2 regions of the Bacillus sp. 11B20 genome follow, and region 2 is predicted to be linked to the other one. Evidence: a T-box and tRNA genes for the amino acid it is inferred to sense, from the RefSeq annotation. Region 2 holds a T-box; the other holds one or more tRNA genes.

Region 1 (16,076 bases), 230 kb from region 2:
GAGGCCCGAACCCACGCACGTTGAAAAGTGCGGGGATGAGGTGTGGGTAGGGGTGAAATGCCAATCGAACCTGGAGATAGCTGGTTCTCTCCGAAATAGCTTTAGGGCTAGCCTCAAGGTAAGAGTCTCGGAGGTAGAGCACTGATTGGACTAGGGGCCCCTACCGGGTTACCGAATTCAGTCAAACTCCGAATGCCGATGACTTATCCTTGGGAGTCAGACTGCGAGTGATAAGATCCGTAGTCGAAAGGGAAACAGCCCAGACCGCCAGCTAAGGTCCCAAAGTATACGTTAAGTGGAAAAGGATGTGGAGTTGCTTAGACAACCAGGATGTTGGCTTAGAAGCAGCCACCATTTAAAGAGTGCGTAATAGCTCACTGGTCGAGTGACTCTGCGCCGAAAATGTACCGGGGCTAAACGTATCACCGAAGCTGCGGACTGTTCTTACGAACAGTGGTAGGAGAGCGTTCTAAGGGCTGTGAAGCCAGACCGGAAGGACTGGTGGAGCGCTTAGAAGTGAGAATGCCGGTATGAGTAGCGAAAGACGGGTGAGAATCCCGTCCACCGAATGCCTAAGGTTTCCTGAGGAAGGCTCGTCCGCTCAGGGTTAGTCGGGACCTAAGCCGAGGCCGAAAGGCGTAGGCGATGGACAACAGGTTGATATTCCTGTACCACCTCCTCACCATTTGAGCAATGGGGGGACGCAGGAGGATAGGGTAAGCGCGGTATTGGATATCCGCGTCCAAGCAGTTAGGCTGGGAAATAGGCAAATCCGTTTCCCGTAAAGGCTGAGCTGTGATGGCGAGCGAAATTTAGTAGCGAAGTTCCTGATTCCACACTGCCAAGAAAAGCCTCTAGCGAGGTGAGAGGTGCCCGTACCGCAAACCGACACAGGTAGGCGAGGAGAGAATCCTAAGGTGATCGAGAGAACTCTCGTTAAGGAACTCGGCAAAATGACCCCGTAACTTCGGGAGAAGGGGTGCTTCTTAGGGTGTTAAAGCCCCGAGAAGCCGCAGTGAATAGGCCCAGGCGACTGTTTAGCAAAAACACAGGTCTCTGCGAAGCCGTAAGGCGAAGTATAGGGGCTGACGCCTGCCCGGTGCTGGAAGGTTAAGAGGAGCGCTTAGCGTAAGCGAAGGTGCGAATTGAAGCCCCAGTAAACGGCGGCCGTAACTATAACGGTCCTAAGGTAGCGAAATTCCTTGTCGGGTAAGTTCCGACCCGCACGAAAGGCGCAACGATCTGGGCACTGTCTCAACGAGAGACTCGGTGAAATTATAGTACCTGTGAAGATGCAGGTTACCCGCGACAGGACGGAAAGACCCCGTGGAGCTTTACTGCAGCCTGATATTGAATGTTGGTACAGCTTGTACAGGATAGGTAGGAGCCTTGGAAACCGGAGCGCTAGCTTCGGTGGAGGCATCGGTGGGATACTACCCTGGCTGTATTGACCTTCTAACCCGCTGCCCTTATCGGGCAGGGAGACAGTGTCAGGTGGGCAGTTTGACTGGGGCGGTCGCCTCCTAAAATGTAACGGAGGCGCCCAAAGGTTCCCTCAGAATGGTTGGAAATCATTCGCAGAGTGTAAAGGCACAAGGGAGCTTGACTGCGAGACCTACAAGTCGAGCAGGGACGAAAGTCGGGCTTAGTGATCCGGTGGTTCCGCATGGAAGGGCCATCGCTCAACGGATAAAAGCTACCCCGGGGATAACAGGCTTATCTCCCCCAAGAGTCCACATCGACGGGGAGGTTTGGCACCTCGATGTCGGCTCATCGCATCCTGGGGCTGTAGTCGGTCCCAAGGGTTGGGCTGTTCGCCCATTAAAGCGGTACGCGAGCTGGGTTCAGAACGTCGTGAGACAGTTCGGTCCCTATCCGTCGCGGGCGCAGGAAATTTGAGAGGAGCTGTCCTTAGTACGAGAGGACCGGGATGGACGCACCGCTGGTGTACCAGTTGTTCTGCCAAGGGCATCGCTGGGTAGCTATGTGCGGACGGGATAAGTGCTGAAAGCATCTAAGCATGAAGCCCCCCTCAAGATGAGATTTCCCATTCCGCAAGGAAGTAAGATCCCTGAAAGATGATCAGGTTGATAGGTCTGAGGTGGAAGCGTGGTGACACGTGGAGCTGACAGATACTAATAGATCGAGGACTTAACCTATATTCTAATGTGAAACATGAACATTGTTATCTAGTTTTGAGAGAACATTTTTAAAATATCTCTTGATTTATTTTCAATACATAGTATAATATCTTTTGTCACTAAATTGTCTGGTGATGATGGCGAAGAGGTCACACCCGTTCCCATACCGAACACGGAAGTTAAGCTCTTCAGCGCCGATGGTAGTTGGGGGTTTCCCCCTGTGAGAGTAGGACATCGCCAGGCTTTCTTCATTCCGCAGTAGCTCAGTGGTAGAGCTATCGGCTGTTAACCGATCGGTCGTAGGTTCGAATCCTACCTGCGGAGCCAATTTGGAGAGCTGTCCGAGTGGCCGAAGGAGCACGATTGGAAATCGTGTAGGCGGTAACCCCGTCTCAAGGGTTCGAATCCCTTGCTCTCCGCCACAATTTACATAATAAAGGGCCCGTTGGTCAAGCGGTTAAGACACCGCCCTTTCACGGCGGTAACACGGGTTCGAATCCCGTACGGGTCACCATTTTTATAGAATATATACCAGCATTTTTTATTCGGAGGATTAGCTCAGCTGGGAGAGCATCTGCCTTACAAGCAGAGGGTCGGCGGTTCGAGCCCGTCATCCTCCACCATATCTTTTATATCGTCGCGGGGTGGAGCAGTTCGGTAGCTCGTCGGGCTCATAACCCGAAGGTCGCAGGTTCAAATCCTGCCCCCGCAACCAAAATGGTCCGGTAGTTCAGTTGGTTAGAATGCCTGCCTGTCACGCAGGAGGTCGCGGGTTCGAGTCCCGTCCGGACCGCCATTTTTCAAAAGAATACTTGGCTCGGTAGCTCAGTTGGTAGAGCAACGGACTGAAAATCCGTGTGTCGGCGGTTCGATTCCGTCCCGAGCCACCACTATTTGCCGGTGTAGCTCAATTGGTAGAGCAACTGACTTGTAATCAGTAGGTTGGGGGTTCAAGTCCTCTTGCCGGCACTGTTTTTCAAATGTGGAGGGGTAGCGAAGTGGCTAAACGCGGCGGACTGTAAATCCGCTCCCTCCGGGTTCGGCGGTTCGAATCCGCCCCCCTCCACCATTTTTTATTTTCATAGGGGCATAGTTTAAAGGTAGAACAGAGGTCTCCAAAACCTCCGGTGTGGGTTCGATTCCTACTGCCCCTGCCAATTATACTTTATAATTCATTACATCTATGGCGGTTGTGGCGAAGTGGTTAACGCACCAGATTGTGGCTCTGGCACTCGTGGGTTCGATTCCCATCAATCGCCCCATTTTATTATTGGGCTATAGCCAAGCGGTAAGGCAACGGACTTTGACTCCGTCATGCGTTGGTTCGAATCCAGCTAGCCCAGTTGATGTGCGGAAGTAGTTCAGTGGTAGAACACCACCTTGCCAAGGTGGGGGTCGCGGGTTCGAATCCCGTCTTCCGCTCCAATAATGGCGGCATAGCCAAGTGGTAAGGCAGAGGTCTGCAAAACCTTTATCCCCGGTTCAAATCCGGGTGTCGCCTTTTTTGAAAAGACTGCCGGGGTGGTGGAATTGGCAGACACACAGGACTTAAAATCCTGCGGTAGGTGACTACCGTGCCGGTTCAAGTCCGGCCCTCGGCACCATTGTTTTTAATATAAGATGCGCTCTTTAATGATCATGCCGGTGTGGCGGAATTGGCAGACGCGCACGACTCAAAATCGTGTTCCTCACGGAGTGCCGGTTCGACCCCGGCCACCGGTATCTAGTTTTAGATATTCTTTATTATCATTCATTACAGAAGAATTAAGGAATATCAACGTTTAAAACGTCTTTCTACAAATTGTAGGAGGGCGTTTTTTATTTGTTTTTTAGCTGATTTTTCACACGACAAAATTGCTTCCAATCGTGTTCTGTTTACTGGTGAAAGGGGAATTAGCTAAATGGCACGACGTTAAAATATTTGAGACTACATTCTATTCAGTATTACATGAATAAATTTAAGGGGTTTCTTAATGTTCTAACAGTACAAGGAATAAATATTTCTGAATTAAAGCCTTACGAGGAACATATGAAGGAGATTATCTTTTACTTTATTGATGGTTACCTTATTATTAAACTAAAAGGGCAGGATAATTGAAGAAGGATGAGATAAATTGTACATAGGAGAGGTGTTGTCATGATTACGGTTAAAAATGCTGAAAGTTATCTTAAAGATAGCATTCGTGAAGATATCGATGATATAAAAAAGGTTTGGGAAACATTTAAGGCTTTTTCAAAGGAGGCAGTTGAGGGCGAAGAAGATAAAGAAATTTTATTTCAGTGTGGTGTCTATGACTTTACAGGAGAGGAACTATTTCATTTTGACCTTGTACGTCAGTTTACAGTTTATGAAGAAGATGATTATTCTCATATGGAACAACTACACTGTGAATTTTTATTTAAACCAACAAGCGAGTTAAAAAATTTAAAGGTGGTAGAAGAATGGTCAATGGATTATGACGATATCGATCATTTTTTTAATCATATTGAAAGTATTCATGAGTTTAAAATACCTTTGAGTTTAAAGCCGATAAAATCAGAAATATATCAAGAAGAACTTTGATTCTTATTTTATAAACGAGTACTTTACTTTAAGAGGGTATACCTTGCCTTTTAGGAATAATTTATCACGGGTGCCGGTTCAACCCTTGCCATCGGTATCTATTAAAAGTTTCATGATTGGTTTTTACCGTGAACCTAACGTTTCACCCTTGTGGTAAACGTTTTTTTGTGGTTTAAATGAGTTATTAAAAATAGAAAACTATTAGAAAATAATGAGCATGTACTTCTTTTAGCAGAATAATCTTTAGATGATTTGCAACATTTGATAAGATACATTTAACCATGTAAGAAAACAAACTGGGGTAGCACATTCACACAAAACAGTGTACTACCTTTGTGTAACTAAAAATATTTGGGTAAATACACATCTTTAGCTGATATCATCATTGTGATCCAATTTTAGGGGAGAATTTATGAAAAAACAAAATGACCATGAAGAGTTATTGACAGGTGGCAATGTCTCGAGCGTATATCGTTCGGGAGATACGGTTCGTCGAGAAGTAAAGTCAGACAATATCAATATACGAAAGCTGCTAAAGCATTTAGAAAAAAAGAATTTCTCCTTTGCTCCAAAGTTTTTAGGGGTTGATGAAAAAGGTAGAGAGATCTTGTCTTTCATTGAAGGCGTAGCTGGCCATGATCCCTTAAAAGAATACATGTGCTCTCACCAAGCTTTAAAAGAAATAGCGAGAATGCTTAGACTGTATCATGATGCTGTTTGTGATTTTCCCATTTCAGACGATTGGGAACGAATGGACAATACGCCTAACAACATAGAGGTTGTTTGCCACAATGATTTTGCTATGTATAACATTATTTTCAAGGATAAAAAACCAGTAGGAATCATTGATTTTGATGTAGCTGCTCCTGGTCCAAGGCTTTGGGATATCGCATATACTCTGTATACATGTGTACCTATCAGTAGGTTTTTTCGCACTGAAACAGGGGAGATCGTGAAATATTCTTCATTAGAACATGCAGACCAGATAAAGCATAGAGTGAAACTGTTTTTTGAATCTTATGGTGAGGAAATAGCAGAAGATTATTTGGATATGGTGCTGCTGCGTTTAAAAGGGTTATGTCAATATATGAAACGAAAAGCGAGTGAGGGTGATATCGCTTTTCAAAACATGATTCATGAGGGGCACCTTGAGCATTATCAAAAAGACATTCAATTTATTCATGAACATAGAAAAGATTGGATGTAAAACTACTTCCCTTTAAATAAGAAGTCAAAAGAATGAATGTAAAGAGGCGGCGTTGTTATTGCAAACGAAGACGATATTACAGACCATCATTGAAGACGAGGGATCACATGATTATCCTCTTTTTAGACAGTACTGTGTGAAAAAAGAACAGGGCCTGCGTAAAGATGCGCTAAAAGTTCTTCAGGCCTTTATTGAAGAGATGAAAGAGAACGATTTTGAAGTACAGCGTTTATTTGTTGCTTGGCTGTTTGAGAAGATTGAACGGTTTGAGGATGGTCATCATTTGCTTGTGTATCCATTGATAATTGGGGTGATTCAGCCTGTTCTGCAAGAGTGGGAGAAGGTTGACCCAATGGATGTGAGACCATATCGCTGGCAGGGCTTGTTTGTACATCAGGGAGAAGGGCTGCCCTATTTATTGAAGGCACTAGAGCTTGGGGGCAGCAAGGAGCAGCGTGTGATTGTTCAAATTTGTGAAATCTATTTATCGGCCTTGTGGTATTCGTTTCATCATATACATGAAGATCTTTATTTAAGCACCTATGAGAAAGACCAAGAGCGAATTCAGGGTATTGAAGATGTCATGATGCTGATTGAAGATAAGAGGATTCGTACTAATGTTGAAAAACAAGCAGCCTATTATGATCAGCTTTTATCGGACTGGAAGAAATTTCAGCAAACGGAGACAAGAGGCTTCATGAAATGGTGTGCGGAGCGTAAGAAGCCGTATGAGTGGGTAGAGGCTTTTTATTATCAACAATAGATGAGGAAACGGCAGAATTCATTCTGCCGTTTATTTATGCCATATTCGTTCTATTTCTACATGATCTGGTTTGAAATATTTCAGGATATAGACATCTGGATTGCTTAATTTTTCCCACTCCTCGAATCCAATCGTTGGATCGGCGTGTTTAAGAAGCAGGCTCATGATATTGCCATGTGTGATGAATAGGGTATGATCTTTTTCTAATTTTATTTGTTCGTGGAGCGCTTCTACAATACGATTCATGGCTTCTTGGCTCGATTCTCCGCCTTCACAGGTCATATGTAAGTCTGTAAAACTAAGCTTTAGCTTCTCATACCAATTGTCTATTGGCTTACTGCTTAACACACGTTCAGAGAGGCGTTGATCGATTTTTATCTCGAGCTGTTTTGCATGAGCAAGGGGCTCAGTAGTTTGGATCGCTCGTTTATAAGGACTTGAGATAATCTGATTAAGATGAATGCTGGAAAAAAACTGTGACAGTTCGTGAGATTGAGTGATGCCTTGTGGTGTTAAAGCTGCATCTTTAGATTGTCCATCTGCTTGGCAGTGTCTGACGATATAATATGTTTTCATTGGATACACCTTTCATTGAGTATAAAAAAATCATCCAGTATTGGATGAGGATTTGCGAAGATCTAGGTAAGCTTGTTCGTATCTGTTTCTTTATAGGGATCTGTGAGCTTGGAGGTCAGGTCTAGGTTGAACAAAAAATCATCGACGGTGTCTGTGCCAAAGGGAAGTGTGGAGAAGTTGATTGGGATGCTGTCTTCTTGCTTTTCTGAAGTGACTTGCTGTGCAGGCTGCTTTTTTCTCCAGTTCTTAAACAAGCGCATGTGAGGCCCCCCTTTTCTTTGAAAAAGATGGATTTATACATAATATACGGGGAGAGTTGTCCAGGCGTCAAATGTTTTCTTCAAAAGGAACGATTCAATTGATAAAAAAAGAGCCACAGGAAAGTGCGGCTCTTGTTGTTTCAGTTTACATTGCGCGTTGTAATGCTTGTAGTAATTTACGTTCGCATCTTAAGTTGTATCGCTTCTTATGGAGTTTCTCCGTTTTAAACCTGCCTATGAGACGCCGGACACCGGGATCATAAATGATGAGCTCCCTGCAAGTTTGATCATGTAATAGTGCTTTAAACCAGCTATATTTTTTGAGATGTGCTGCGTTCCTTGAGATATCCTCTTCATCCACTTGTAGAAAAGGGATATACACAGCAAGTGAAAAGATGTCTAAAATGAATCCCATTTTGCTTCCTCCTTTCATATTATTCATTACGCTTAGGAGAAGGCAAGGTTTCATTCAATAAACGTTAAAAACAATCCCAGTGCATAAACCATTCTTTTGATTCTTTGTCATAATAGAAATACATCGTGCCGTTATCACCAATCATGAAACGAGGTTTTTCTTCTGAGGCGATTTGCAGCATGAATTCGCCTTGTTGTAGATGGGGTGGGGATTGAATATACGCCCCATATCCACCGATTTTTGTGAACGAATAATTTGTGTATTGATTAAAGAAGTGGTCCGTCGCTTCTTCACTTTCGTTTACTTCTGATAAATCGATATATGACCATGCTTCTTCCCAGCAAGGGAAGTCCCTTTGTTCACTTTCGTTCCATTGGATTTGAAAGGGTTTGAGTCCTCTTACTTCTTCAGGAGTCTCAGCTACTTCTAAACCTTCGATTGATGCATATTCAATGAGCTTCCAGCCTTCGCCGTTTTTGGTGATATCAATCGGAAGTGCTTTCTGGTTGAGGAAAATTTGAATCAGCTTACACTCATTGAAGCCGTTCATTCCTCCTGGCACTTCTGGTAAATAAATTTGTAAGATCGGAATCATGGCACCATCTTGATCTTTCGGCCAGCCCTGATGAGGATCGATGAAAAAATGGCCTGCAAACCAGCTGTGTACAGCTGGATCAGGACGGAACCCGCCTATTTTGGCGATGGCTGGCGTTTTCCCAATTAGATTTAATTCTTGAAAAGCTTTGATCTCCATCTAATGTCCCTCCAACTGTTAGCCTGCAATGTGTGCATCATGAAATGTGCCATTTATATTTCCTGTGATAATAATGACATGTCCCCAAAATAAATCACCGTCATGATAGTAGACTTCAAACTCTCCCTCAGGGTAAACATGCAGGCTTTCAAGTGAAATGCGGCTCATAAATTGATTCAGTGTGAGTTCTTCTTGCTTTTCAACTGATTCGTCTTGTTCCTGCCAATCCTTTGCTAGATCTATCAGCTGATTCGCGGCAAATGATTTAATAGAAGAATCCCATTTAGCTTGTTCTTGTATGAGTTGTTTTGCTGTAGAAAGAGAGTCATTTATTTTTTCATCTTCTTCGAGGTTAAAGTAGAGAAGGCACTCTTCATTGCTCCATTGGATCGTCTTTTCAAATAAGTCTAGTCCTTTCACTAACTCAAAGGTTCCAAGTGTATCATCATGATAAAACACAGGCTTTTGGGCTTGTTCTAAAATTTCTTGAAGTGCTTGATCCTTTGTATCTGTATTGATCAAAGATACAAGCATGAATTCACCTTCGCCTTTTCGAACCTGAAGTGTAACGATTGATTCTTTATGTAATTGTGACTGCTTTTCCCTTAATCCTTCGTCATCTGTTAACCAGCAAAGTCTTACATTTTCGTTTGTGATATGGCCGTTTTCCTTCCAGGCAATTAGTGGAATAGAAGCGGTCCAAAGAGGTGCCTGTCCTGCTTTCCCTGCCCCTACGCCAGAAGGTCCTGTCACAGCTATGATAGTGACTATATCTTCTGAAAATCTTCCTTCAAAAGTGTTGATTTGTTTGTTAATCTTCATGTGATGTCCTCCAGCTCGATATTTTTGTTATGAACATAAGGATGATATGATCAAAATCTACCTCTTAATCACACCGCACATCAGTAGGGGAAATCAAGCTTTTTTTGTTTAAAACTGTTTTTTTAGGAGGTACATGGATTAATGGAGGTTGAGTCACAATAAAAGAAGCATGAATCGAATTTTGTATAAATTTGGGTAAGTGAGTCGAAAAGCCTAGGTTATTCTTCCTTTTCTTTATAATTACTTTGACACGAATAGATGAAAAAAGTAAAGTAATACTGAGTGATTTACAAAACCTTCTTCATCCACTAAAACATGAAGTGTGCGTAAATTTAATGTAAATGGATATTTTTCCTTTTATTTACTCGTATTTTTTTTGAAACTTATGATGCCTCTCGTTCGTTATATTAAAGGAGCGCATGTATCCGGCGGAGACAGAGCATCGGAATGCTTGACGAAGAAGATTTACATTTGCAAAATGAATGTAAATTTTTTATGATTTCATTTATATCAGAACGATGATAAGAAAGAAGAGGTTTTATGAAAAAAATATTTGCGAACAAATATAGCTTTTTTGTTTTGGCTGTCCTATTATTCTGGGCTAAATCATACACAGCCTACAAAATGGACTTTAATTTAGGAGTAAAAGGTTCTTTTCAAGAGGGGCTTCTCTTATTGAATCCATTTAGTTCAGCCATTGTGTTTTTTGGACTTGCTCTCTTTTTGAAGGGGCGTAAATCTGCCATTGTTTTAATTGTTATTGATTTTATTATGACCGCACTTTTATATGCAAATGTAGCGTATTACCGTTTCTTTGATGACTTTTTGACTTTCTCAACAATGAAGCAGGCAGGAAATCTTGGGGGAGGCATGACTGGCGGTGTGTTAGCAAGCATTAAGCCGCATGACCTTTTATACTTCCTTGATATCATCATCTTGATTGCGATTGTCATTTGGAGACCGGAAGTGAAGAAGTTCCAAATGAAAAAGACGTTTGCACTGCTGATTGTAGCTGCAGGTATTGGACTGTTCTTTGTAAACCTTCATTTGGCTGAAAAGGATCGTCCAGAATTATTAACGAGAACCTTTGATCATAAGTATGTTGTCAAATACTTAGGTGTTTACAATTATACGATTTATGACGGGGTACAAGCAGCACAAAACGCAACGCAGGTTGCAAATGCAAGCAGTGAAGATTTAACGGATGTTGTGAACTATACGTCTTCTCACTATGCGAAGCCAAATGCAGAGTATTTTGGAAAAGCAAAAGGTAAAAACATTATTAAAATTCATTTAGAAAGCTTCCAGTCTTTCTTAATTGACTACAAATTAAATGGAGAAGAAGTGACTCCATTTTTAAACAAACTGGCTCATGGGAAAGATGACTTTACGTATTTCGATAACTTCTTCCATCAGACTGGTCAAGGGAAGACATCTGATGCTGAGCTGATGATGGATAATAGTATGTTTGGCTTGCCAGAGGGAGCAGCATTTGTGACAAAGGGTGAAAATACCTTCCAATCACTACCTGCAATCCTAGATCAAAAAGCAGGCTATACGAGTGCAGTGCTTCACGGGGACTATAAATCTTTCTGGAACCGTGACACGATTTATAAACATATGGGAATTGATCAATTCTTTGATGCTTCCTATTACAACATGGATGAAGAAAACCTTGTGAATATGGGTCTGAAGGATAAACCGTTCTTCAAAGAATCAATCCCAATGCTAGAATCAATGAAAAAGCCATTTTATGCACATTTAATGACACTGACAAATCACTATCCATTTAATTTAGATGAAAAAGATGCGACAATCGCTAAGGCAACAACGGGCGATAAAACAGTCGATAACTATTTCCAAACAGCAAGATATTTAGATGAGTCATTAGAGCAATTCTTCAAAGACTTGAAAAAATCAGGTATGTATAAAGACTCAGTCATTTTATTGTATGGTGACCATAACGGTATTTCTGAGAACCATAACCGTGCAATGAGTGAAATTCAAGGGAAAGAAATCACTCCTTATCAAAATGCACAAAACCAGCGTGTTCCGCTCATGATTCGTATTCCTGGTAAGAAGGGCGGCGTGAACCATACGTATGGTGGTGAAGTCGACGTGATGCCAACACTTCTTCACTTACAAGGTATCGATTCAAATGAATTCGTGAATTTTGGAACAGACTTATTCTCTAAAAAGCATGATGAGACTGTTGCCTTCCGTAATGGAAACTATGTGACACCGAAATACACACTTGTCGATAATACCGTTTATGATACGAAAACGGGTAAAGTGGTGAAACAAAATAAAAAGACAGAGGCGATTAAAGCCCGTGTTGATAATCAGTTAAGTCTTTCAGATAAAGTGCTCTATAGGGATCTTCTTCGATTCCATAAGTTATCTGATTTCAAACCAGTGAATCCATCGGATTATTTCTATGGTAAAGCAAACAAAGAAAAAGAAGCGGATTCTTCTGCTAACTAACTGAGTTTTGGGCAAGCACAGAAAGGTGCTTGCCTTTTTCTCTCTCTTTGCTTGATTTGTTGGCAAAATATGTTTATATTTAGGGAGAAACAAGCGTGATGCTGGCTGGCAGCTGGTGACACACATTTCGTCCTTGGGGAATTCAGGAGGAGCTTATGACAACAAATACAAAAACACAAAAAAAGAAATCAGAATTATGGGGCTGGATCAAAGCCATCTTAATCGCATTTATTGCTGTTTTTATCATTCGGAACTTTTTATTCGCACCGTACATTGTGAAAGGGACTTCTATGGACCCAACACTGCATAACACAGAGCGGGTGTTTGTGAATAAAACGGTTGATTATTTCGGTGATTATAAACGGGGACAGATCATTGTTCTTGATGGGGAAGATCGCAGCACTCATTATGTCAAACGATTGATTGGTTTACCTGGTGATAAAATTGAAATGAAAAATGATCAGCTATTTGTCAATGGTCAAAAAGTGGCAGAGCCTTACTTAGCGTCAAACAAAAAGAAAGCAGCGGCGGATGGTACTTTGCTGACACCTGATTTTGGCCCTCTGACTGTTCCAAAAGGAAAGTACTTTGTCATGGGGGACAATCGCCAAAATTCAATGGACAGCCGCAACGGCTTAGGTCTTTTTACAAAGCGTGATATTCAAGGAACTACCTCATTTGTATTTTATCCTTTCCAAGACATTCGCTTACTCAATCATTAATAAACAAGAAAAAAGCACACAGCCGTGTGCTTTTTTCTATGTCATTCAGACTGACTTTTTGTAATCGCCTGTTCAAGATCTGCAAGAATATCTTCAATCGCTTCTGTTCCAACGGATAAACGAATGAGCTCTGGTGTGACACCTGTCGCTTTTTGTTCTGCCTCGCTTAATTGTTGATGCGTTGTGCTGGCAGGATGAATGATGAGAGATTTAGAATCACCCACGTTTGCGAGATGGGAGAAAAGTTTCACAGAATCAATGAGCTTTTTACCTGCTTCGCGTCCACCTTTGATACCGAATGTGAGGATTGCCCCTTGTCCTTTTGGTAAATAGGTTTGAGCAAGTTCATAGGATTCGTGACTTTCAAGGCCCGGATAGCTTACCCAATCGACAAGAGGATGATCCTGTAAGAACTGTGCTGTTTTCAACGCATTTTCACTATGCCGCTCAAGACGAAGGTGTAATGTTTCTAAGCCTTGCAGAAGTAAAAATGAGTTGAATGGCGACAGAGCTGCCCCTAAATCACGTAAGAGCTGTACTCGTGCTTTTGTGATATAAGCCGCTTCTCCAATCGCTTCTGTATATGTCAGACCGTGATAACTTGGATCTGGTTCAGTCAGCCCTTTGAACTTATCGCTGTCAGCCCAAGGGAATCGGCCGCTATCAACGATGACGCCGCCAATTGATGTACCATGACCGCCAATAAATTTCGTCGCTGAATGGACGACAATGTCTGCACCGAACTCAATAGGTCTTAATAAATAAGGGCTGGCGAGTGTATTGTCCACAATAAGTGGGATATGATGCTTGTGTGCAATGGCTGAGATGGCTTCAATATGTAAAATGTCACCTTTTGGATTCCCAATGCTCTCTGCATACACTGCCTTTGTTTTGTCTGTGATCGCTGCTTCAAGTTCTTCAAGGTTGGATGAGTCGACGAATTTTACTGTAATGCCGAGTTTTTTGAGTGTATGGGCAAATAAATTGTAGGTGCCGCCATAAAGACTGCTTGAGGAAACGATTTCATCCCCGGCTCCTGCAATGTTTAAAATAGAATAAGTCGTCGCTGCTTGCCCAGAAGAAACAGCAAGTGCACCAATCCCACCTTCAAGCTCTGCGATACGCTTTTCAAATACGTCATTTGTCGGGTTCATAATACGTGAATAAATATTTCCCGGTTCCTGAAGACCGAATAAATTCGCTGCATGATCACTATCTCTAAAACCAAAGGAGCTTGTTTGGTAAATAGGCACGGCTCTTGAATAGGTCGCTGAATCAAGCTCCTGACCCGCGTGAATGGCTTTTGTTTCTAAACGAAATGGACGTTCTTCTGACATGTGTGTATCCTCCTTTTGTTAGATAAAACCAACTGTTTTGATAAGAAATATTTAATAAGACTATAAATCTTGTTCACTGCTCGGTCAATCATTTTTTAGATAAATCTGAAAAAACAATAAATATAGTTGACAGGTAGGAATAGTGTGTATTAATATGAGCATACTGAAAACGCGAACAAGAATGGCTGATCGGTCAACCGAAGGCTCTATCACTCAAGCATGAGTGAAGAGCCTTTTTTTATTTGAATGAGAAAGGATGATGAAGATGGAAAAAAAGAAAAAACGAAAAAAATACAGAAAACACATGGATATCACACTAGACATCTTAATTGAGCGGAACAAATATGAGATTTACAGCAGCAAGGAACGAATAGAAGCAATTTACGATCGGATTGATGAAAAGCATACAAGGACAAAATAACTATTTTATAAAATTGAGTTGATTTATGGGATTAATGTGATTTAGGATGGTGCTAACAAATCAATATGATTAGCTGATCGGACAACACGAAGGCTCTTATCTCTTTTTTGGGGATAAGGGCCTTTCTGTGTATTTATCTGATGGCAAGAGGAGTGGAGGGTTTCAATGACGATTTCAATTGATATTGTGGATAAATCCTTTTGGAAAGACAAACAGACCATTCGGGTTCTTGAAGACTTGAGATTGAGCATGATTCCAGGTGAATTTGTAACAGTGATAGGTCCGAGTGGATGCGGAAAAAGTACATTGCTAAAAATCATAGGCGGGCTCGACACATCGTATGATGGACAAATTTTGATAGGAGACAGACGGGTCACAGAACCAGGAATGAAACAGGGCTTTATCTTTCAGGAACACCGCCTGTTTCCATGGCTGTCAGTCGAAGAAAACATAGCGGCCAATTTCAATTTAAAACAACAGGATGTACGCCGCAAAGTGGATGAATTGATTGAAATTGTTCGATTAAAAGGATTTGAACATGCCTATCCACATGAGCTTTCAGGAGGAATGTCGCAACGGGTTGCCATTGCGAGAGCACTCCTTCGTGATCCGGAGATCTTATTGCTTGATGAACCATTTGGTGCGCTGGATGCATTCACACGAAAACACTTGCAGGATGTGCTGCTGGACATTTGGCAGGAGAAAAAAACAACGATGATGCTCGTTACTCATGATATTGATGAATCGATTTATTTAGGAAATGTAATTGTGCTCTTACAAGCGAGACCTGGCCGAATCCATAAAATTCTTCCTGTGAATCTGCCTTTTCCGCGTGATAGAACGTCAACCTCTTTTCAACATTTAAGACAAAAGGTGCTTTCGGAATTTGAGAAAACAGATGAATTGTTACTAACTGATGGATCAGGGATATAGGGAGGGGAAATCGCATGAAAAAGATACAAATGATCGTGATTTTTTTGAGTCTTCTCCTTGTTTTAGCAGGGTGTGGTCAAGCAGCAGACGGCTCAGAAAACAAGGTGAAAGAAATTCGGATTGGGATTCAGCAAAGTTTGAGCCCGCTGCTTTTAGCAAAGGAAAAAGGGTGGTTTGAACAATCATTTGAAAAAGAAGGAGTGAAGGTAAAGTGGGTGGAGTTTCAAAGTGGTCCTCCCCAATTTGAAGGCCTTGCTGCAAATCAATTAGATTTCTCGCAAGTTGGAAACTCACCTGTCATAGCAGGTCAGGCAGCCGGAATTGATTTTAAGGAAATTGGTTTATCTCAGGATGGGCTGAAAGCGAACGGTATTTTAGTGAATAAGAACAGTAAGATTCAAAAAGTAGAAGACTTAAAAGGGAAAAAAATCGCTGTCGCTAAAGGGAGCAGTGGCTTTGACTTTTTATACAAAGTATTAGATCAGGCAGGTTTATCTGCGAAGGATGTTCAGATCATTCAGCTTCAGCCAGATGAAGCGATATCAGCATTTGAAAATGGGTCCGTTGATGCTTGGTCGATCTGGGAGCCGTTCTTATCACTTGAAACGATCAAGAAAGGAGCAAAGCTGCTGGTGAATGGGGAAGCGACTGATTTATATTCTCCAGGTTTCACACTTG
Region 2 (16,076 bases):
GGTATATGGAGAGACATCCTCCATATACCTTAAGATCCTTGCCGTAGATCTCTTACACTATGACTCTTACTTTTCGAAATGTGCCCATTTGTATTGAACATCACCTAGTCCAGATACAACTACACCTTTTAGTTTAGGATCTTGTACCCAAAGCTGAGTGTAGAAGTAAATTGGTGCTACAGGCATATCGTTGATGATGATTTCTTCTGCTTTTTTCAGCATTTCTTCACGCTTTGTTTTATCTGTTTCTTTAGCAGAATCATTCAACAATTGTTTGTACTCTTTGCTTTCCCATCCAGTGTCGTTGTTTCCACCGTCTTTATCTTTGTAAAGCTCAAGGAAGTTCACTGGATCGTTGAAGTCACCTAACCAGCCCATACGTCCGATTTGGTAGTCTCCACTGTGGATTTTGTCGATGTATACGTTCCACTCAGAGTTATCAAGTTCAACTTTCACACCTAAATCTTTTTTCCACATTTCTTGAATTGCTTGTGCAATCTTTTGGTGGCCTTCATCAGTGTTGTAAGAAAGTTTCAATGTTGGAAGATCAGAAACAGACTTATAACCTAATTCTTTCACACCTTTTTCAAGAAGCTCTTTAGCAGTTGCTACATCGTGATCTTTGAAGTAGCCAGTTTTGTTATCAGTGAATCCTTCCATTGTTGGAGGAACGATTGCCATTGCTGGCACTTGCTCACCTTGCGTAATTTTGTCAACGATCGCTTGACGGTTGATTGAGTATGTCAGGGCCTTACGGATATTTGCATTGTTTAAAGGTTTTACTTTTGTGTTGAATTTGTAGTTATAGATACCAGCGATCGTTTGGATTTTCAGACCGCCTTCTTTTTTCAATGTTTTTAAAGACTCAGTTGGAAGGCTTCCAGTTGGAGAACCAGCCCAGTCAAGCTCGCCTTTTTTGAACATGCTAAGCTCAGTGTTTGTATCTTTGATCATAGACATGTTGATTTTTTTCAATTTCACAGTATCTTTATCCCAGTATTCATTGTTCTTTTCAAGCGTGATAGAACCGCCATGTTTCCATTTAGAAAGAACGAATGGTCCGTTAGATACGTAGTTTTCACCAGCATTTGTGTACCAGTTTTTATTCTTTTCAGCCACTTTTTTGTTGATTGGCATATACGTATAGAATGCAGTTAGTTCAGTAAAGAACGGTGTTGGGTTCTCTAGCTCAACTACAAGCGTTTTGTCGTCTTTAGCTTTAATGCCAACATCAGCAACTTTCGCTTTCCCTTTGTTCGCTGCTTCAGCACCTTTAATATAGTAAAGCTGGTAAGCATATTGAGATTCATTTTTAGGATCTAATGCCCATTTCCAAGCATATTCGAAATCTTTAGCTGTAACAGGGTCACCATTAGACCATTTTGCATCACGAAGTGTGAATGTGTATGTTTTACCATCAGCACTTGTTTTGATATCAGAAGCCATTGCATTTTCTGGCTTTCCTTCAGCGTTAATTCTTGTTAATCCTTCAAAAGTCTGACGGATGACACTACCTGAAGTTGAATCATTTGCCAATCCCGGATGTAGAGAAAAAGGCTCAGTGGAGATATTCACATTTAATGTTGTTTTAGCCTCTCCAGAACTGCTCGTGCTGTCGCCTGATTTGTTTCCGCTGAAACCACAAGCGCTTAATACAAGTGTGAAAATAAGCATTAAAGTAACAACAGACCAACGCTTTTTCAACTGTATTCCCCCTTATAATATGTTTTTAGTTCAAAGGTCTCGATAGAAGATGAGATTCAGATTTAAGAAATAGCGTAAAAAAGTCCCTGAATAGCTTACTTTCTATTTCTTTTGTTTTTTCTGAATTTTCACTATGTAAAGAGCCTAGCACAAACGTGTGAACAAATTCATTATAATGAATAGAATAATTTATTGCAATATCAATTTCATATATTTTTTAAAAACGTAAATGGGGATAAAGAGGGATTTTTATAAACTAAAGTCTCAATCACTTCAACAAATTAAAGCGTAAATTGATTAAAATAATTTAACAAATTGAGCAGGAATAATGTTTTATACATATAATTAATCATCCTTTTTTAAAAAATTCTGACAGATATTTGTTATTTTATCTAAAATTTTAAGTGTCAATAGGCATGATGAGAAGGTCACATAATGGCTTCGTGACTTTTTCATGGGCATCCTTTATAATAGATAGACATATTGTTGCGATGAAAAAGAAGAGTACATATATTCACCATTTACAGAGAGTCTGCGGCCGGTGTGAGCAGATAATGGCATGTATGGAATGGGCTTTGGAGCAGCTAACCGAACACTTCTAAAAAAGTGAGTAGGCTTAGACGGAGCAGTCTCCGTTATCAACGTCTTGAGTGATTTCTATGTGAAATAACAAGGGTGGTACCACGGTTCATTCGTCCCTTTTCTGTTGAAAAGTGATGGGTGGGCCTTTTTATATTGAAGAAAAGAGGTTTTAGTATGACAAAGAAGACAATTTTTTCAGGCATTCAGCCGAGCGGTTCTGTCACATTAGGGAACTATATTGGAGCAATGAAGCAATTTGTCGATTTGCAGCATGACTATAATGGCTATTTTTGTGTCGTAGATCAGCATGCGATTACAGTGAGTCAGGACCGATTAGCTCTCCGCCAAAATATTAGAAGCTTAGCAGCTCTTTATTTAGCTGTTGGACTTGATCCAGAGAAGGCCACATTGTTTATCCAATCAGAGGTACCTGCTCACGCCCAGGCAGGATGGATGCTGCAATGTGTTGCTTATATTGGAGAATTAGAAAGAATGACCCAATTCAAGGACAAATCCGCTGGTAAGGAAGCAGTTGTTTCAGGCCTATTAACGTATCCCCCATTAATGGCTGGCGATATCTTATTATATGGTACTGATTTAGTCCCTGTTGGAGAAGACCAAAAGCAGCATCTTGAATTGACTAGAACGCTTGCTGAACGCTTTAACCGAAAATACAATGACATCTTCACTGTGCCTGAAGTAAAAATTCCAAAAGAAGGCGCTCGGATTATGTCTTTAACAGATCCAACGAAAAAAATGAGCAAATCCGATCCAAACCAAAAATCCTTCATTACCCTATTAGATGAACCAAAGCAGCTTGAAAAGAAAATTAAAAGTGCTGTGACGGATTCAGAAGGCATCGTCAAGTATGACAAAGAGAACAAGCCTGGAATTGCCAACTTGCTGACAATTTATTCTGTATTAGGCAACATATCGATTGCAGAGCTGGAGCAAAAGTACGAAGGCAAAGGATATGGTGAGTTTAAAGGAGATCTTGCGAACGTTGTCGTTGATGCTTTAAAACCAATTCAAGATCGTTACTATGAACTGATTGAATCAGACGAGCTTGACCGTATTCTAGACGAAGGTGCTGAAAAAGCAAACCGCGCAGCAAACAAAATGCTGAAAAAAATGGAGAATGCGATGGGTCTTGGCAGAAAACGCAAATAAAAAAAGCTTGCAGCACTACCCGCTGCAAGCTTTTTTCTAATTTACTTTTGATTCGTTTTCCATTTCCCAAAGCTTTTCGAAAAATGGCTGTCCTTTAATCATTTTTTCACAGAAAGCTAAATGATTTTCTGACCATCCATCAATCGTTTCATTGTAAAGCATGTTCCAAATCTCTTCGAATGACATTCGTTTGATTTGGTTGTACATGCGCGGGTTCCATTCCGTATACCAATACGCAATCTCCGCCCTGTTTTGGAGCCCCTTTAATTGATCGAGCGCCATAAACATCAGCTGCTTCAGCTGTCTTTCTTTTCTCGTTAATCCGCTGATATGCTGCGGCGGCAGTGATAGAATGTGGTACTCCTTCGTCGATTCAAGACTGTCCTTAGAGAATTCATATTCTTCTGCTTTCACATCTTTCACCATTTCATAGACCAATTGCTCCTGCCTTGGGATCAAGCGGCTTTTTCTCACAGGAATGGAATACCCAATCGTATCCACGGCAATGATTCGTATGCCATCTGTGACTACAAAGCAATACTCTAATTTACGGCGCTCATGATTTTTTCGAATATATGATTTCTCAAATACAGACTCTAGCAGCGTCTTTGGCAGCTCTGAAAGATCATTCTCTATGTAATCAAACAAAGGACTCTGCACCTTAAGTAAAGGCACTTGATCTAACAGCTCAACGCTGTCCTCCTTACGCCACTCATGAAAATGACACACATTGTAGCCATTTTCTTCCCCTTCAAACCAATTCACCCATACGTCATGAAGAAATAACATAACCAATCCCTCACTTTATAAAAACTGTTGTCCACAGTATGGGCAAGGGATAGAGAAATTATTCCAACTTTATCAAAACTTCAAGCTGGATGAATGACGGCTTCGTGTCTTTATTTCATTCAGGAAACGGAGAGCGCACGCAGAGCCCCTTTAAACCTTACTTCAGCTTTTTAGGATCAAGCGCATCTCTCAGCCCATCTCCTAAAAAATTAAAGCATAAAACAGTCAGCAAAATGAGTAAGCCTGGGAAAAGCGGGTACCACCACGCTTGCACCATAATCGAGAAATTTTGTGCATCTTGCAGCATGTTGCCCCAGCTTGCCGTTGGTGGCTGAATACCAAAGCCAAGGTAGCTGAGCGTTGATTCAGCTAAAATGACAGAGCCTACTTTTAATGTAGCTGACACAATAATAGGACCGATACAGTTCGGTAAAATATGCGAAAAGATGATGACATGATTTTTCGTTCCAATGGTTCTTGCCGCGAGTACGAATTCTCTTGTTCGAAGTGATAAGAATTCACTGCGAATGAGCCTGGCGGTTGTTGTCCAGCCAGTCAGAGCAAAGATTAAAATCAATTTATCAATGCCCGGTTTGAAAATGGTGACGAGCGTGATCAATAGAAAAATATCTGGAATCGACAACACGACATCCACAAACCTCATTAACAAGGAATCAACAAACCCTTTGAAATACCCCGCGACCGCGCCAACGACAGTTCCAATAGTGATTGCACCAACCACCGAGACGAAACCGACCAATAAAGAAACGCGCGCGCCATATAGCACCCTTGAGAAAATATCGCGGCCAAACTTGTCTGTCCCCATAAAATGCTCAGCACTTGGCGGCTGGAGCCGCTTCAATAAATCTTGATGCTCTGGTGCATATGGAGCGATCACTGGAGCAAAAATGGCAGAAAAAATAATGACCAATAAGATCACGGAGCCGGCAACTGCCAATTTATTTTTGAAAAATTTCTCGCAAAATAAACGCAGCATTGTCTCTGGCTTTGGCGGAAGGCCCTCCTTTAATTTGATATCAACAGGAGGTGTTCCCATATTAGGCTGTGCCAATTGTCCTTCAGCTCCCTTCTAATATTCAATACGCGGATCAACGATCGCATATAAAATATCCGCTATTAAATTTCCCACCACCACGAGCACTGCGGAAATAACGGTCATCGCCATAATGACCGGATAATCTCTCGAAAAGGCAGAATCAATGAACAGCTTTCCAAGTCCAGGCCAGGTGAAGATTTGTTCCACCACGACTGCGCCGCCAATAAAGGATGGTATCATCAATCCGAAAATCGTTATGACAGGCATAAGACCGTTTCGTAAACCATGTTTAAAAATAACTTTGTTTTCTCTAAAGCCTTTCGCTCTTGCGGTGCGAATGTAATCCTGCCTCATGACATCAAGCATACTCGACCTTGTGTACCGGGTCAGCCCTGCCATATCAGCCGTTGCTAAAACAAAGGCAGGTAAAATAATGTGATGGAGCCGATCAAACACATTAAAATCAGCATTCAAGGTAGAGACTCCGCCAGTCGGGAACCACCCTAGGTTCACGGATAAAACCATAATGAGGATGAGACCAAACCAAAAGTTTGGAATAGCCAGTCCGATAAAAGATGTAACCGTAATCCCATAGTCAAGCTTTGTATACGGACGTTTTGCTGAAAGAACACCAAATGGGATGGCGATCAGCAGGGCAACTAATGTAGAAAAAATCATGAGGATGAGGGTATTTGGCAGCCGGGCAAAAATCAAATCAGCCACGGGCGTTCCCTTTTTGACAATGGATGTGCCAAAGTCACCTTGAAGCATATTGCCAAGCCATTTCATATATTGCACATATTCCGGATCATTCAAGCCGTACTTATCAATAAATGCTTCCCGGTCTGCCGCACTAATGGTAGGGTCCATCATGAGTGACATCGGATCGCCTGGTGCTGCTTTCATAATGGCAAAGGACAAAATGGTAATCCCTAATAAAATAGGAATAGAGAGCAATGTCCTTCTAATGATATATGTAACCATATGCACAACTCCTTTTTCATCGGATCGCCATTCTGTGAAAAAAAGGCTAAAATGAAGTTATTTTAGCCCTTTGTCTTCTTTTCAGCGTGATATAACCCCCCTTGAATTCTCGTGCTGATGCAGAGCGCGATTAGCACCACGCAAAGACCGGACACCAAATGCAAGGAATTGTTCTCACGGTGAAAGGGGAGAATCCTCCCCCTCTTCACTATCAGCCTACTGTTCAAGCCACCATTTTTCGATTTTGTAATACTCATCTTTCGGGTGGTAAGAATAGCCTTGAAGATTAGATGGCATAGCGCGATGTGAGTTAGCATAGTAAAGGAACGTATATGGCTGATCCTCTGCGATCAGTTTATAAATTTTTTCATATGCCTTTGAATAATCTTTTCGATCGCTTAATTTTTTAGCATCGACTAACAGCTTATCGACCTCTTTATTTTTATACCAGATGTTATTTAAGCCTTTTTCTGACTGGCTTGAGTGGAAGATGCTAAATTGATCAGGGAATGTCGCAAGGCTCCAGCCGAGCAGCAGTGCATCATAATCCCATTTAGGCGGTGTCGTCTGCTCAATGAGTGCACTGAATTCCACAATTTGCGGCTTCGCTTCCACACCAATTTCTTTGAGCTGCTGCTGGACAACGACAGCGATATCTTCACGAACTTTATTTCCTTGGTTGGTCTTTATGACAAAGGAGAATTTCTTGCCATCCTTATCAAGATAGCCGTCTCCATCTGTATCCTCCCATCCCTCTTCTTTCAGCATCTTTTTGGCTTTTTCTTGATCAAATTCAAATACTGGAACACTTTCATCCTTTGGATAGTTCCAGGACAGCGGACTTTCTGGAATGTTAGCTACTTTGCCGTCTCCATCTAACACTTGGTCAACAATCGTTTGACGATCAATGGCATGCGTCAGCGCTTGGCGAACCTTTTTACTCTTAAAAAGTTCATTTTTCTGGTTCCAGCCAATGTATGAATAATTCAGGCCTAGGTCAGATTCAATTTTAATGTTGCTGACTTTTTCAGCTGTTTGCAGCTCTGCTCCTGGTACAGCAAAGAAATCAATATCGCCTGCTGACAGCTGAGCAATGGCTGCATTTTGGTCAGGAATCGTTTTAATCGTGACGGTATCAAGGTATGGGCGTCCATCCCAATAATCGTCAAAGGCTTCTAGTTTGACGTAGTCTCCTTCTTTCCACTCTGCAAATTTAAATGGACCAGAACCGATTGGTTTTTTTCGGTTAAATTCGTTTTCACCGAGATCCTTTATAGGCACATCACCTAAAATATGCTTAGGTAAAATGCCGTAGCTTCCTAATGTAACATTATAAAAATAAGGATCTTTTTTATTGAGCTTGAATTCGATCGAGTAGTCCCCTGTCTTTTTAACAGACTCTAATACTTCAAAGCCTGATCCGCGCTCCCCATTGTAGTCCTTATTGATTGGAATGCTGTATGTAAACACAACATCATCAGCAGTCAGTTCTTCACCATCATGAAACTTCACACCTTTTTTAATGGTGACATCAAACTGCTTGCCGTCATCCGATTCTTTAATATCCTCTGCCAGCGATAGCTGAGGGTTCAGCTTTCCGTCTGTTTGAAGTAAGAAGCTGTAGATTCTTTCTTCAATATCAGAGCTTGCCACATCTGTAGAATACAGAGAGTTAAATAATGTTGGCTCTGCAATTGAACCGATGACAAGATCTCCGCCTTGTACCGGTTTACCAGTGGATTTCTTTTCACTGTCTCCAGATGTTTTATTTCCACCAGAACAAGCAGCTAGGATTAATGTAAAAATCAGCAGTAAACTGACCAAAATGGACTTTCTATTTCTAACTTTCATAGACAATTCCCCCTATTCTTTTTTAAAAATCATGACAGAATCCTGTTTCATCCCCCCTCTCAAAGATGAGATCATACAAGCTTGATCAAGCGTTGTAGAGGTGGCAGGCAACAAAGTGGTTCGTTTTTAACTCCTGAAATGCTGGTACTTTTTCTTTACAGATTTCTTTCGCATGCGGGCATCTTGTGTGAAATACGCAGCCTTTTGGCGGATTTGCAGGACTCGGCAGGTCGCCTTGCAGCATAATGCGTTCTCTTTTCACCTGCCCTTTTTTACGGGTGACAGGAACGGAAGAAAGCAGAGCCTGTGTATATGGATGGAGCGGTTCATCGTACAGACTATGTTTATCGGCAAGCTCCATCATTTTGCCGAGATACATGACGCCGACTCTATCGCTAATATGCCTGACCACACTTAAATCGTGAGAGATAAATAGATAGGTAAGGTCAAATTCCTCCTGAAGCTCCTCCATTAGATTAATGACCTGCGCCTGAATGGATACATCAAGTGCCGATACAGGCTCATCTGCGATGATCATGTCGGGATTCATGGCAAGCGCACGAGCGATGCCGATTCGCTGCCTCTGCCCGCCTGAAAATTCATGGGGATAGCGGTTCGCAAAGCTTGGATGTAGACCTACCTTTGATAAAAGCTGTTCTACTTTTTCATTTCTTTCTTTTAAGGAATATAAGTGATGTGTTTTGTAGGGTTCTTTGATGATGCTTCGAAGTGTTTTTCTAGGGTTGAGTGATGCAAAGGGATCTTGAAAAACCATTTGGATGTTTTTTCGTGTAGATTGTCTTAGCTTTGATTCTGATACGCGCGTGATGTCTTGCCCTTTAAAAAAGATTTGACCGTCAGTTGGTTCATATAGACGAATCATCGTCCGTCCTAATGTGGATTTACCGCATCCTGACTCCCCGACAATACCTAACGTTTCACCTTTATAAATCTTCAAGTCTATGCCGTCAACAGCTTTTACTGCACCGACTTTTTTCTGAAAGACACCCGCTTTAATCGGAAAATGTTTTCGAATCTGTTTCAGTTCAAGAATCGTTTCTTTCTCTGGTAATTCCGTTATTTGTGTTTGATTTTGAGCAAGGGTCATGTTTGATCTGCCTCCTCATATAAGAAACATCTGACGCTTCTGCCATCTTCAAATGTTCTCAGCTTAGGCAGTTCACCCAGGCAGCGTTCCTTCACTTGCGGACATCTAGGAGCAAAGCGGCAGCCGGCTGGAAGCTGATCTGGCGCAGGAACATTTCCTTTGATGGCTGTTAACGGCTGGATGTCTCCATCAATGACAGGAATTGATTCAAGCAGCCCTTCTGTGTAAGGATGAAGCGGCTGTTCAAACAACTCTTCCACGGTTCCATTTTCAACAACCTGTCCGCAGTACATGACAATCACTCGATCTGCTACTTCAGACACGACACCTAAATCATGTGTGATAAGAAGAATAGAAGTACCAAAGGTAGAGCATAAATCTTTCATTAATGTGAGTACCTGTGCTTGAATGGTCACATCCAGGGCAGTTGTCGGTTCATCTGCAATGAGAAGCTTCGGATCACAGCTGAGCGCTATGGCAATCATTACTCTTTGCCGCATGCCGCCTGATAATCGATGCGGATAATCTTTCATGATTTGCTCCGGACGGGAAAAACCAACAAGCTTCAGCAGATCAACCGCTTTTTTGACCGCTTCTTTTTTTGAAAATTTTTTGTGATAGATGAGGATTTCTGTTATTTGTTCTCCGATGGTTAAGACGGGATTAAGTGAGGTCATGGGTTCCTGAAAGATCATAGATACTTCATTACCGCGGATGCTGCATAATTCCTTTTCACTATATGTAACAAGGTCCTTTCCATCAAGTTTGATAGAACCGTCCATAATTTTCCCACCAGTTCCATGAATCAGACCCATAATGGATAAGGACGTAATGCTTTTGCCAGATCCAGACTCACCGACTAACGCGACAGTTTCTCCTCTGTTGATGCTGAAATCAACGCCATCAACAGCAGGTATCGGTTCCTTTTTTCGAAAAAAATATGTTTTTAAGTTTTGCACTTCAAGCAGCGTGCTCATTCATTCGCCCCTTTCTCCATAGATCAATAGAATTGAACCTGAATATTCCGTCTTTTTAAAATAAAAAGAATTATTTGTATATTATTACATCGCTATGACGAAATCAAGAAGTATTTAGTAAATTTGTAATATGTCTCTTTTTATGTGAATTACTCACTTTTTGATTCTATCGCCTTTAAAAAAGTTTCTGACGGCTCTGCAATCATAGACTCCTCGCTGATTCGGTGCTCATTAAAATATTTTTTCACGATATAGAACCCAGTGGCGTAACCAAGCATTTTAGGGTAGTTCCCTTTTCCATAAAGAAGATTCTGTATCAGCCTTTCGTCGTCCTGGACTTTTTGATCAAGATGACTGGATACCCATTTCTTGTACATGCGCTGAAGCTGGGATTCGCTATAGAAGGTAGTCCATTTCGCTGTATAGCTTTCACCATATCTATGATACACAGCATATTCAGCGAGCCCCTCCATCATGATTGTATCGAGGAATGTAAAGTCTTTTTCTTCTTTTGAGAGAAAATGCAGCCTGCATACATGGTGATACTCGTGAGTCAGCAATGTACCAATTCGCTCCTTCGGGGTATTTGGAGACAAAAAAAGAAAGACCTTGTCATCAAATGCCATGCCGGATTGATAATAAAATTGCTCTCTGATTTCTCTGCTGCTCTCGTTGACAGGTAAAATAAACACAGGGATGTCAGGACCTTCCCACTCTTTTTGAAGCGTTTGGTATTCTTTCATGACAAGCTTGAAGTACCCTTTTTCTTTGAGCTTGTCGATCATGTTTTTACACGAGCTCCAAGACCGAACCATCCCGTGATGCTGCAGGTGAGCGAGGATAGACGACCATTCTTTTTCCTCTGCCCCTTTAAAATAAGGAACAAAGCGCGCCGCAAGCTCCTGAAATGATGATGATTGATGAATGAGATATTGTGTATTGATCAGACCCATACCGCTGAACACCTCCATTTTCATCATATGCAAAAAAGCGGCGATCTGTTTATCGACCGCCGCTTTCTCAGGAAGTATTACGCTTCGTATTTTTTGAAAATAATTGTCGCATTATGCCCGCCAAAACCAAGTGAGTTACTTAAAGCAACTTGTACTTCTTTTGAACGTGCTTCATTTGCTACATAATCAAGATCACATTCTTCATCCGGTGTTTCAAGATTAATGGTCGGAGGAATGACGCTGTCTTTAATCGCAAGAACAGAGAAAATAGCTTCTACTCCGCCTGCTGCGCCAAGTAAGTGACCTGTCATTGATTTTGTTGAACTGATTGCAAGCTGGTTCGCATGCTCTCCGAACACTTCTTTAATCGCCATTGTTTCAAATTTATCATTGTAAGGTGTGCTTGTTCCGTGGGCATTGATATAATCAATGTCTTCCACAGACAAACCTGCATCTCGAATCGCTTCTTGCATTGCACGGACGCCGCCTTCACCGTTTGGAGCTGGCGCCGTAATATGGTAGGCATCTCCAGTTGAACCATAACCAACGATTTCAGCATAAATGGTCGCACCACGTTTTAACGCATGCTCAAGTTCTTCAAGAACAATAATCCCTGCACCTTCACCCATGACAAATCCGTCACGGTTTTTGTCGAACGGACGGCTTGCTGTCTTTGGATCAGGATTTGTCGAAAGGGCTTTGTTCGCACAGAAACCCGCAAACGACATTTTTGTTAACGGCGCTTCTGTTCCGCCTGTGATCATTGCATCTGCATCTCCGCGCTGAATGACTTTAAATGCATCACCAATTGAGTTTGTACCTGTTGCACATGCTGTCACTGTACAAGAGTTAACTCCTTTTGCACCAAGTGCAATAGAGATTTGACCTGTCGCCATATCAGGAATCATCATTGGGACGAAGAATGGACTTACGCGTCTTGCCCCTTTATTTGAATACACTTCGAACTGCTCTTCAAATGTTTCAAGTCCGCCAATACCAGACCCAACCCATACACCAACACGCGGTGCGATTTCATCTGTGATTTCAAGACGTGAATCTTCGAGCGCCTTTTGAGCAGCAACGACTGCATATTGCGTAAAGCGTGCCATTTTTCGCGCTTCTTTTTTCTCCATGTAATCTTCAATGTTAAAATCTTTTAGTTCTGCTGCTACTTTTGCGGTATATTCACTTGAATCGACACGTGTAATCGGTCCAACCCCTGATACACCCGCTAAAGCATTTTTCCATGTTGACTCTACATCGTTGCCAAGTGGTGTCAAAGCACCTAATCCTGTAACAACTACTCGTTTCTTATCCATTAATTTGTGCACCCCACTCTTTTATCGGCCCCATCGCATAGCGATTGCGCCCCAAGTTAATCCGCCGCCAAAACCAACCATTACAATCACATCGCCGTCATGAATTTTTCCGGCTTCGATTTCTTCACATAGTGAAATTGGAATAGAAGCTGCTGATGTGTTTCCATATTTATGGACAGTCTTCGACATTTTTTCAACTGGCAGCTCTAAGCGTTCGCGTGCTGCTTCCATAATGCGAATATTTGCTTGATGCGGGATCAAGAAGTCAACGTCTTCTTTTGATAGTCCAGCTTTTTCAATGACGTTTACACTTGACTCGCCCATTTGTCTTACAGCAAATTTAAATACTTCTCGTCCATTCATGATTGTATGATCTTTTTCATCTAAGTACAAGTGCTTCCCGCCGCTTCCATCTGCTCCGAGTTCAAATGATAGAATTCCTTTGCCTTCGCTGACTTCTCCCAGCACAGCAGCGCCAGCTCCATCTCCAAACAAAACAGCTGTATTGCGGTCATCCCAGTCGGTAATGCGAGAAAGTTTTTCAACACCGACGACAAGCACGTGTTTGTAAGTTCCTGATTCGATAAATTGTTTTCCAGTAACAAGCCCATACATAAAGCCAGCACACGCAGCGCTAATATCCATTGCACATGCTTTATGTGCACCGAGCTGCTCTTGAATCATACAAGCGACTGTCGGAAATGCTTGATCTGGCGTGACTGTCGCCACAAGAATCATATCGATATCTTCTGCAGCCACATCTGCGTCAGCTAATGCTTTTTTTGCAGCAGCAAGCGCCATATGAGATGTATTGACATCATCAGATGCAATTCTTCTTTCTTCTATACCTGTTCTAGTACGAATCCACTCGTCAGAAGTTTCAACCATTTTTTCTAAATCATGATTTGTTAATACTTTTTCAGGTATATAGCGGCCAAGGCCAATAATTCCAGCATTCATTGAATAAGACTCCTTTTACTCATACGAGCATGTGATATTGTGATCTTATATTAGTATCTGGTACTAATTTTACCTTATTTTTTTCTTCTTGGCAATACAAACGTCTAACCTTTCCTCTCACTTTTTTCATAGATTAATGATATATACCAATAGTAGAAAGGAACATGTGATATGGTGCAAAAAGATATTTTCTCAGCAATGATGTTTGGACAGCCGATTGAAAAGGAGAAAACCAAGTCAGAGGCAAAGGAGGAACGTGCGGAGACATCTTCAAGTGATGACTCAATTGACTACATGCATGTCATGAATCAAATTGGGAACATTATGAACTCCATCGATGAGCTGAAGCCTGTGTTTAAAGATGTTGGTCCTATGATTAGTGCCTTCAAGAAAAAATTATCATAAAAAAAAGCCACTATTCTGTGGCTTTTTCTGATTCTGCATCTGCTTTTCCAAGCTCGTATGCTTCCTGCATGACAGATGTAAATAATGTTAGCAGCGGCTGAAGCGCTTCAGGCTCAAGCTGAATCCCTGCTTTATCTAATTCTTCCTTTGCCTGCGGAAAATACTTCATGGCAATTTGTAAAAATTCCATCGATTTTTCGTGCTGCATGATCGTCGTCTCCTCACTTTTCATTTGGCAGTTTGCCAGTTTTTTTGTAAGACGCAATATCACTTTCAATGTCTTTCACAAAAGCGTCGTCAATGGTGGTGCTAAATTTCCCCATCTCGATCACTCCTTCTTTAAAATCAAAGGAGTACTCACCTTGTTCATTTAGCTTGCCTTCATTAAATTTCTTTGCAATGATGCTGTACGCTTTATCAACATGCTGGACAGTGCTCGTTAAAACCGTATGACTTCCGAGGTTGGATTGATCGGTCACGTACCCGATCGCTGATAAATTATCGGCTTTGATTTGTTCAATGACAGGGATATTATAACCATCACCTGCGGGATACACAACATCTACGCCCTGCTTTTTTAATTTTTGATAGAGCTCCACCGCTTTGTCAGCATCATCCCAGTTTTCGACAAACTCTGCTAACACTTGTACATGTTCATCTTGATATTTTGCCCCTTTGATAAAGCCGTCTACCTCACTTTGCCAATCATATGTAGCAAGAATACCAATCTTTTTTGTTTTAGACATATGTGCAGCTGTCATGCCTCCGAAAAAGCCCATCGCTTCACCTTTAAATGTCACGTTTGTGACATTGTCCGCCTGAGGCTTGTTTCCATTGACCGTAATAAATTGTATGTTTGGATAATCTTCACTGATCAAGTTGAAAATTTCACTGTATTCATTGCCATGGCCAATAATCAAATTGACTCCTTTTTTATGGAATTCTTCAATGGCATCAACGATTTTCTCCTTGTCGACCATTCCTTCCTTATAATAAACATCTACACCAAATGTTGATTGGATACTTAATAAGCCTTTATAACCTTTCGTTCCCCAAACTTGATCATTGATCGTATCGGGGACGAGTAAACCCACCTTCTCAATTTTTCCTTTTAAAGGCGCCTGCGAGCAGGCAGATAATAGAAGAAGGAACGAAAAGATCATGACAAGCCGCTGGTACTTCATGCCATGTTCAACTCCCTTTTGCAACATGCAGTGATGAACCTGTATGTTAAATATAGGTTTATTTTATACTGAAAAAAGATAAGATGGAAGATCATTCTTGCTTTTTGTCGAAAAATGTTGAGTTTTGTCTTTTCCATTCAGCTATCATATCTTCTGCTTTTTTGTCATCTGTTTCGCTTTCTACCTTCAATTCATACGTCATGTCCTGTCTTTGACCTGTGTCTGATACCCATTGTAACAAGTTCTTCGCCACATCTTCTACAAAAAATGAATCTGCACGCTTTGTTTGATCTTCATTGAGTGTCCATGGTCCGAACATGTTAGGAAGAATCACTGCCGGCACATTCTGTTTTGCTGATTCGTTTTCAGGTTTATCAAAAAGAATCCGGTACATGCCATGCTTTGCTTTGATGTCTTCCTGCCTGTTATGCGGTTCCTCTAATTGAATAAAAATGAGATCATACGTGTCTTTGCTATCCTGAAGGTCAATGACACGAACGAGATCATTTCTGCCCAGCCACATCATCCGCTCTTCTAACAGTCCTTTTTGTTCTTCTTTAAGATCATGAGGACGCGTGATATCCACTTGAATGCCCTCTTTCATCATATATTCACAAAGTGTCAGGCCAAAAAACTCATCTGCCCCTATGATCAGTCCTGTTTCCATGTTCATGTCCCCTTTTTTAATATCGAATAAAAAGAAGAGCCCTTTCTATGAAGGGCTGTTATCATCCTATTCATCACAATTCTCTTTCATGCGATTTATAAAACTTGTGAATGGATTGAAAGATTCTTCTCGGATGATCAAACATATGCAGTGTGAGATCGATCTGACAATGTTCTGGATTTTTCATATGCTGATCAATAAAAGGTTTTGCGTGAAGTTCATATGCATAAGGTGCGCCGTTTAGTCTTTGCCATATATGAATCGGCACATGAGCAGAATGAACAGGGCAAGAAGGCAGTGGATACGTTTCAGCTTCCTTTTCAGAACAGCCATAGCTCTCTGCTAACTCTTTGATCAGCTGCTTGT

What was found. A T-box is a leader RNA that pairs with one kind of tRNA and senses whether it is charged. The one in region 2 lies ahead of trpS (tryptophan--tRNA ligase), so its partner is inferred to be a tRNA-Trp.
Region 1: it encodes a tRNA-Trp, which carries the amino acid that the T-box ahead of trpS (tryptophan--tRNA ligase) is inferred to sense. The anticodon was not compared.

Annotation. Positions count from the first base shown of each region.
Region 1 covers NZ_JBLZWZ010000007.1:868-16,943, forward strand. The annotation lists rRNA gene ACN6NB_RS04150 (23S ribosomal RNA) at 1-2,159, shown strand, start outside; rRNA gene rrf (5S ribosomal RNA) at 2,269-2,384, shown strand; tRNA gene ACN6NB_RS04160 (tRNA-Asn) at 2,394-2,468, shown strand; tRNA gene ACN6NB_RS04165 (tRNA-Ser) at 2,473-2,563, shown strand; tRNA gene ACN6NB_RS04170 (tRNA-Glu) at 2,581-2,655, shown strand; tRNA gene ACN6NB_RS04175 (tRNA-Val) at 2,689-2,764, shown strand; tRNA gene ACN6NB_RS04180 (tRNA-Met) at 2,780-2,856, shown strand; tRNA gene ACN6NB_RS04185 (tRNA-Asp) at 2,861-2,937, shown strand; tRNA gene ACN6NB_RS04190 (tRNA-Phe) at 2,956-3,031, shown strand; tRNA gene ACN6NB_RS04195 (tRNA-Thr) at 3,038-3,110, shown strand; tRNA gene ACN6NB_RS04200 (tRNA-Tyr) at 3,126-3,210, shown strand; tRNA gene ACN6NB_RS04205 (tRNA-Trp) at 3,225-3,298, shown strand; tRNA gene ACN6NB_RS04210 (tRNA-His) at 3,328-3,403, shown strand; tRNA gene ACN6NB_RS04215 (tRNA-Gln) at 3,413-3,484, shown strand; tRNA gene ACN6NB_RS04220 (tRNA-Gly) at 3,492-3,566, shown strand; tRNA gene ACN6NB_RS04225 (tRNA-Cys) at 3,572-3,642, shown strand; tRNA gene ACN6NB_RS04230 (tRNA-Leu) at 3,657-3,745, shown strand; tRNA gene ACN6NB_RS04235 (tRNA-Leu) at 3,782-3,863, shown strand; gene ACN6NB_RS04240 (hypothetical protein) at 4,279-4,704, shown strand; gene ACN6NB_RS04245 (phosphotransferase) at 5,117-5,911, shown strand; gene ACN6NB_RS04250 (hypothetical protein) at 5,970-6,674, shown strand; gene ACN6NB_RS04255 (histidine phosphatase family protein) at 6,705-7,250, opposite strand; gene ACN6NB_RS04260 (hypothetical protein) at 7,313-7,510, opposite strand; gene ACN6NB_RS04265 (hypothetical protein) at 7,656-7,925, opposite strand; gene ACN6NB_RS04270 (DUF1963 domain-containing protein) at 7,990-8,679, opposite strand; gene ACN6NB_RS04275 (DUF2262 domain-containing protein) at 8,698-9,501, opposite strand; gene ltaS (lipoteichoic acid synthase) at 10,042-11,985, shown strand; gene lepB (signal peptidase I) at 12,141-12,707, shown strand; gene ACN6NB_RS04290 (homocysteine synthase) at 12,749-14,044, opposite strand; gene ACN6NB_RS04295 (FbpB family small basic protein) at 14,310-14,465, shown strand; gene ACN6NB_RS04300 (ABC transporter ATP-binding protein) at 14,631-15,398, shown strand; gene ACN6NB_RS04305 (aliphatic sulfonate ABC transporter substrate-binding protein) at 15,428-16,076, shown strand, end outside.
Region 2 covers NZ_JBLZWZ010000007.1:232,064-248,139, reverse strand. The annotation lists gene ACN6NB_RS05425 (peptide ABC transporter substrate-binding protein) at 67-1,704, opposite strand; T-box leader at 2,187-2,407, shown strand; gene trpS (tryptophan--tRNA ligase) at 2,461-3,456, shown strand; gene ACN6NB_RS05415 (YjbA family protein) at 3,493-4,245, opposite strand; gene opp4C (oligopeptide ABC transporter permease) at 4,403-5,302, opposite strand; gene ACN6NB_RS05405 (ABC transporter permease) at 5,336-6,286, opposite strand; gene ACN6NB_RS05400 (peptide-binding protein) at 6,503-8,137, opposite strand; gene ACN6NB_RS05395 (ABC transporter ATP-binding protein) at 8,223-9,245, opposite strand; gene ACN6NB_RS05390 (ABC transporter ATP-binding protein) at 9,242-10,222, opposite strand; gene ACN6NB_RS05385 (DUF2268 domain-containing putative Zn-dependent protease) at 10,372-11,175, opposite strand; gene fabF (beta-ketoacyl-ACP synthase II) at 11,253-12,494, opposite strand; gene ACN6NB_RS05375 (beta-ketoacyl-ACP synthase III) at 12,516-13,454, opposite strand; gene ACN6NB_RS05370 (hypothetical protein) at 13,626-13,859, shown strand; gene ACN6NB_RS05365 (ComZ family protein) at 13,870-14,067, opposite strand; gene ACN6NB_RS05360 (BMP family ABC transporter substrate-binding protein) at 14,081-15,043, opposite strand; gene ACN6NB_RS05355 (nad binding enzyme) at 15,135-15,710, opposite strand; gene ACN6NB_RS05350 (hypothetical protein) at 15,784-16,076, opposite strand, start outside.